Linked DNA regions of Prosthecodimorpha staleyi. The protein of the gene in region 1 interacts with the protein of each later gene in a pairwise test. Links are inferred from orthologs where the notes say so. Each region holds a gene or a part of one and is shown on either strand. Other genes may lie near its edges.

What was found. The genes of interacting proteins can lie anywhere in the genome.
Region 2: the proteins of ptsN (region 1) and KL771_RS09395 interact in binary tests that used the Escherichia coli proteins (3 or more experiments, as listed by UniProt). The link is inferred for Prosthecodimorpha staleyi from one-to-one orthologs.

The regions. Positions count from the first base shown.
Region 1 is NZ_JAHHZF010000007.1:245,524-248,487, reverse strand. What follows is about bases 79-2,954. They hold ptsN (PTS IIA-like nitrogen regulatory protein PtsN), read right to left. Parts: upstream 1,811-2,954; coding sequence 1,346-1,810; downstream 79-1,345. Other genes in these bases: rpoN (RNA polymerase factor sigma-54), read right to left, coding at 2,938-2,954; hpf (ribosome hibernation-promoting factor, HPF/YfiA family), read right to left, coding at 1,998-2,576; KL771_RS15740 (BQ00720 family protein), read left to right, coding at 1,004-1,264; KL771_RS15745 (Hsp20 family protein), read left to right, coding at 471-902; KL771_RS15750 (hypothetical protein), read left to right, coding at 79-317. Also shown: more of KL771_RS15750, read left to right, coding at 1-78; more of rpoN, read right to left, coding at 2,955-2,964. UniProt on the Escherichia coli protein: Seems to have a role in regulating nitrogen assimilation.
Region 2 is NZ_JAHHZF010000004.1:215,728-219,052, reverse strand. Bases 58-3,294 are described here. They hold KL771_RS09395 (sensor histidine kinase), read right to left. Parts: upstream 2,967-3,294; coding sequence 258-2,966; downstream 58-257. Other genes in these bases: kdpC (potassium-transporting ATPase subunit KdpC), read right to left, coding at 2,981-3,294; KL771_RS09400 (response regulator), read right to left, coding at 58-258. Outside these bases: more of KL771_RS09400, read right to left, coding at 1-57; more of kdpC, read right to left, coding at 3,295-3,325. UniProt on the Escherichia coli protein: Member of the two-component regulatory system KdpD/KdpE involved in the regulation of the kdp operon. KdpD may function as a membrane-associated protein kinase that phosphorylates KdpE in response to environmental signals.

The DNA.
Region 1 (2,964 bases):
CCATGCTGCGGCGCGTCTTCGCCGACGAGGGCATCACGATGCCGCCGGGCCTGCCGCACCGGCGCCGCACGGCCTCCGACGAGAGCCACATCATGAAGCTGAAGCGCAACCGCACCGCCCTGCGCAAGCGCGGCAACATGTTCACCCCGGAGCAGCTGCAAGCCGACGAGGCCGGATTCCGCTGGGTCATCGAGAACAACACGCTGTTCGATCCGACGCCGCATCGCGAGCGGCTGATCGAAGCCTTCCGGCCGGAGAACCGGGCCTTCGCGGCGGCGACCGGCTACGATCTCGCAAAGATGAAATATCCGGTCTGACGCCGGTCGGCGCCGGGCGCCCGCCGGCCGCCCGGGACCGTCTTGAACCTCGTTCGAAGCCGACCCATATTGCGGTAACGGGTCCGACCGGACCCGGCCGGATGCCCGAGGGGTCCGGAAGCCTACGGGTCGCTTCGACGGAGGGCCTCGATCATGTCACGCCTCACGGGCTTCTCGAGCCCGTTTCTGCTCGGTTTCGACGAGATCGAGCGCGTCCTGGACCGTGTCTCCAAGGCCGCCAACGACGGCTACCCACCCTACAATATCGAACGCCTGTTGCGTCCTGGCGACCGGGGCGACGTGCTGCGCATCACCCTGGCGGTGGCCGGTTTCACGCGCGACCAGCTCGACGTGACGCTGGAGGAGAAGCAGCTCGTCATCCGCGGCCGCCAGACCGAGGATGACCGCGACCGTCACTTCCTGCACCGCGGCATCGCGGCGCGCCAGTTCCAGCGGGCCTTCGTGCTCGCGGAAGGCATTGAGGTGATCGGCGCGGAGCTGAAGGACGGCCTGCTGTCGATCGATCTTGCCCGGCCGGAGCCGGAGCGGGTGATCCGGAAGATCGACATCGCGACCAGCGACTGAAGGCGGACCGCCGACCGGGGCACCGGCAGCGCACCGGTCTTGACCCCGTCGACGTCCGCCCGGTGCGGACGCCGGGTCGAACCTTATCGAGGAGAATTCACATGACCGAGGACCATGCCGCCAAGGCCGTGATGGAGACGGCCGAATTCGCCCATCTGGGCGAAGGCGAGGTTGCCTATCTGCGCGAACTCAAATCCGAAGAGCTTCCGGGTCTGTTCCCGAACGTGCCGCGCATCGCGCCGGGCGTGACCATCTGGGCTTTGATCAATGCCAGCGGCGCGCCGATCCTGCTCGCGGATTCGCGCGACGTTGCGGTCGCCGGCGCCCTGGAAAACGAGTTGACGACGGTCAGCGTCCACTGAACGCCGCAGGCCCGGCACGCAGCCGAAACCGCAAGCCCCGACGGCACACTCACGAGGGTCGAGGCCGGCCGCCAAGGCCGGTCAGGCCGCGTGGGAGGCGAGCGGCTGGGTCAGCACGCTGTAGAGCGCGTCGGCATCGTTGGCAGCGCGCAGCTTGGCGGCGATGGCCGGGTCGCGCAACACCCGAGCGACCCGGGCGAGCGCCTTCAGGTGGTCGGCACCGGCGCCCTCCGGCGCCAGCAGCATGAAGATCAGGTCGACCGGCGCATCGTCGATCGCGTCGAAATCGACCGGGCGCTCAAGCCGTGCGAACAGGCCGACCAACGTCGGCAGGGCGTCGATCCTGCCGTGCGGAATGGCAATGCCCCGTCCGACGGCGGTCGAGCCGAGACGCTCGCGCTGCAGGATCGTGTCGAAGATCTCGCGTTCGCCGAGCCCCGTCACCTTCGCGGCACGCGTCGCCAAATCCTGAAACGCCTGCTTCTTGGAATTGGCCTTGAGCGCCGGGATGACGGCGCCGAGGTCGAGAATGTCGCTCAAGTCCATCGATGGGTCCGGAAAGGAGCCCGCCGCCGGCTCCGGCGCCATGCGCGGAACGGTCGGGTCGGGTCGTCTGGCGCGTCAAGCTCGGAATCGGGATCGGGTACTGTTCGACCGGATGGAAGGTCCGGCCGGGCGAAGCGGGGTGCCCCGCGTCGCCCGGTCATGACACTGCCGGACCGGGTCGACCGGATCAAGCCGAGGTTGCAGGCAATGTCGGATCGATCCAGCCGATATTTCCGTCACGGCGCCGATAGACGACGTTCAGGCCGCCATTGCCGGCATTCAGGAATACCACGAAGGGTGCATGGGTCAGGTCGAGTTCCATGACCGCGCTGCCGACCGTAAGGGTCTTCAAAGTCTTGGTGGTCTCGGCGATGACGACCGGGCTGTAGTCGGCCGGCACCTCGTCCTCGTCGGCAATCGCCTCGATGACGCGATAGGTTCCCTCGACCGCCTCGGCGCGAGCGCTGCCGTTATTATAGTCACGCAGTTTGCGCTTGTAGCGGCGCAGCTGCTTGGCGATCCGCTCGGCCGCCTGGTCGACGCTCGGATAGGGCTCGTGCGCCTGGCCCTCAGACTGCAGCGTCACCCCGGTGCCGAGATGGAGCGCGCATTCCGTTCGGAAGCCGTGGCCATCCTTCTCGACCGTGACATGGCCGTTCCAGGTGCCGTTGAAATACTTGCCCAGGGTCTCGGCGATCCGGCCCTCCACATGGGTGCGCAGAGATTCGCCGATGTCGACGTTCTTGCCCGAAACCCTCAAGCCCATGGGATGCGACCTCCTTGGCGACGGTCCGCACCGGGCGGCCCCGCATTTTTTCATCTGCCCCGTCCGTTCAGGCGCGGCGGCAATGGGGGCGGTCTCATAACATTGCCGCTGGTCTTGTCAAATCCGGCATTCTCCGCGTCGCCGCCCGCAAGGACGGCGATGCATCCGTCCAGACTCAAGATATGGCGCGCCTTCGCGTCGATTCCAGGCCGTTCTGCCGCCGGACCGACGATTTTGGCCGGATGCGGGTCGTTGCGGCGCAACCGGCCGGCCGAACCCCGCGATGCGGGGACGCCGACGCGCCGCCTGACGCCGCCGGTTCCGACCGTCGGCGCTGCGGCGAGCGCATGACGGATCGCTGTCAGCCGAGCGATTTTTCGCGCCGACG
Region 2 (3,325 bases), on another replicon or contig:
GCGGTCGCGTGCCGAAAGCACCACGATCGGGACCTGCGAGAAGGCGCGGACCTGACGAATCACGTCCTTGCCGTCGCAATCGGGCAGGCCGAGATCGAGCACCACCGCGTCCGGCGCCGCCATGGCGACGGCCTTGATGGCGCTCCGGCCGTCGAGGGCCTGGACGACCTCGAAGCCGGAGGCCTCGAGCGCCGGCTTCAGGAAGCGCTGGATCTGAGGTTCGTCGTCGACGACGAGGATGCGTGGGTCGGACCTCATCATGGGATGCCTTCAGGCGGCCCGCCGGCTTCGGGACATGGTGCGGACAGGGGCCAGGTGATCAGGATGCGGGTGCCGCGCGCGCCGGCGATCGGGCTTTCGGCGCGGATGGTGCCGCCCATCGCCTCGACGATCCCCTTGGCGATGGCGAGACCCAGTCCGGTCCCGGCGGCGCGGCCATCGCCGGCGGCGACCCGGTGGAACTTGGCGAAGACGCGGTCGAGCTGGTCCGGCGGAATGCCCGGCCCCCGGTCCTCGACGACCAGACGGATGCGGCCGTCGGCGACTTCGAGCCAGACCGTCGCCTCCGCATTCGGGCCGGCATACTTGTCGGCATTCTCCAGGATGTTGAAGAGCACCTGATCGACCAGAATCGGATTGCCGCGCACCGTCGCCGAGGGCGGCCAGGGCCGGGTCTTGACCGTCAGGCCGGGCAGCAGCAGCGCCGCGCGAGCGATCAGACCGGGCAGGACCTCGACGAGATCGACCTCGTCGGGCGTGATCTCCAGACCGCCGGCCTCCAGCTTGGTCATGTCGAGCAGGTTGGAGACGAAACGGGAGAGGCGCCGGGTCTCCTCCTCGATGGTCAGCAGCAGATCGCCGCGCGCCGTCTCGTCCATCCTGGGTCCGAGCGTCCGAACCGCGGTGATCGAGCCCAGGATGGCGGCCAGCGGCGTCTTGAGATCGTGGCTCAGCGAGGTCAGCAGGGCCGAGCGCAACCTTTCGCCTTCCGCCGATGCCGCGGCCCGGTTCATCTCGTCGACCAGCCGGATGCGTTCGATCGCGATCGCCGCCTGGTCGATCAGGGCATCGACCAGCCGCTCGTTCTCCCCGGTCAACGCCCGGGCCGGATTGGCCGGCTCGAAGCCGATCGTTCCCGTCGTCCCGCGTGCGGTCCGCATCGGGCGGAACTGCAGCCGGGCATTGGGCAGCGTGCCGGTGCGCCAGCCGGCAGGCTCTTCGTGGTTCAGCGCCCAATAGGCCGCGGTCCATTCCGCCGGCCCCATCTCGTCGTCGGGCGGGGCGGCACCGCTCAGGACCAGGTCGGAGCCCTCGGCGAGAAAGATCAGGCATCGGCCGCCGACCGAGGCGGCGATCTGCGAGGCGACCGCCCAGAGCAGGTCGTCCAGTTTCGCGGTACCCGAAAGCTTGCGGGCGAACTCGTATTGCGAGCGGATCGCGGCCGCCCGCAAACGGATCAGTTCGGACTGATCGCGCAGGCGTCCAGCCATGCCGCCGATGGCGATCGCCACCAGAAGAAATACCACCAGCGCCAGAAGTTCGTGCGGCTTGGCGACCGTGAAGGTGTAGACCGGCTCGATGAAGAAGAAATTGTAGGCCGCGAAGGACAGCGCCGAGGCGAGAACCGCGCTTGCCGTACCGAAGCGCAGCGCACACAGCACCACGGCGGCGAGGAAGATCATCGACAGATTGGGCAGCTCGACATAACGCACCAGTCCGGAGCCGATGGCGAGCGCCGCCGCCACCGCCAGGACCGCCGCCCCGGCGCCCGACAGCGAGAGCGCCGGCAGCCGGAGCCGCGGCATCCCGGCCGGCGCCGGGCGTACGGCATCGTCCTCGCCGACGACATGGACCGACAGGGCGCCCGCCCGCTCCAGCACGGCCTCGGTCAGGGATCGGCCGCGCAGCCGGGCCCAGCGCCCGCTCCGGGACCGCCCCAGGAAGATCTGCGTCGCATTCTCCGCCCGCGCGATGCGCAGGATCCCGGTGACGATATCGCGGCCCGAGGGGCGCAGGACCGTCGCGCCCAGCCGTTCGGCCAATCGAAGGGCCTCTTCGATCCGTTCGGTGGCTGCCGTGTCGGGGGTCAGGTCGGGGCGTTCGACATGGACGGCGAGCCAGTCGGCGTTGAGCCCGCTGGCGAAGCGGCTGGCTGCCCGGATCGCCGTCACGGAGCGGGCATCGCCGCCGACGCAGACGAGGATGCGCTCGGCGGTCGGCCAGGGCCCCTCGATCGCGTTCTGGCGCAGATAGTCGACCATCTGGTCGTCGACCCGCGCCGCCGTCCGGCGCAAGGCCAGTTCGCGCAGAGCCGTCAGGTTGCCGGGCTTGAAATAGTGGTCGATTGCGCGGCGGGCGTTGTCGGCCAGATAGACCTTGCCGTCCTTCAGCCGCTGGATCAGCTCGGACGGCGTGATGTCGACCAGCACGACCTCGTCGGCCCGGTCGAGCACCGTGTCGGGCACGGTCTCGCGCACCGTCACGCCGGTGATGCGCGAGACCACGTCGGACAGGCTCTCCAGATGCTGGATGTTGAGCGCGGTCCAGACGTCGATGCCGGCGCGCAGGAGTTCGTCGATATCCTGGTAGCGTTTCGGGTGGCGGCTGCCGGGGGCGTTGCTGTGGGCGAGTTCGTCGACGACCAGCACGGCCGGCCGGCGGGCCAGGGCGGCGTCGATGTCGAATTCCTGCAGCCGGTGGCCGCGATGGAAGAACGGCCGGCGCGGCAGGATCTCGAGCCCCACCGTCAGCGCCTCGGTGTCGGCCCGGCCATGGGTCTCGGCGAGACCGACCACGACGTCGGTGCCGGCCTGCCCTGCCTGCCGCGCGGCCGACAGCATCGCATAGGTCTTGCCGACGCCGGGCGCGGCGCCGAGCCAGACCTTCAGCCGGCCGCGGCGCTCGCTGTCGGCGAGCGCCAGCAGTGCGTCCGGGGACGGCCGCCGATCCGGATTGGTCTCGCCCATGCGCGCCGCCTCCGTCAGGAAAGCCGGTCGAGCGCGCGGTTGAGCATCAGGACATTGACCCTGCGCTCGCCGAACAGACCCAGCTCCCGGCCCTCGATCATCGTGTCGACCAATGTTCTCAGCCGCGCGGGGTCCAGCTTGCGCGCCGCTGCGACCCGGTCGACCTGGGCATAGGCGAAGTCCGGGCTGACATGCGGGTCGAGGCCGCTCGCCGACGCGGTCACGGCGTCGGCCGGTACCGGTGTCGCCGCCCCGGCGGTCTTGAGCGCGCCGACATCGCCGCGGACGCGGTCGATCAGCTTCGCCGAGGTCGGGCCGAGATTGGAGCCCGACGAGGCGGCGGCGTCGTAGCCGTCCGT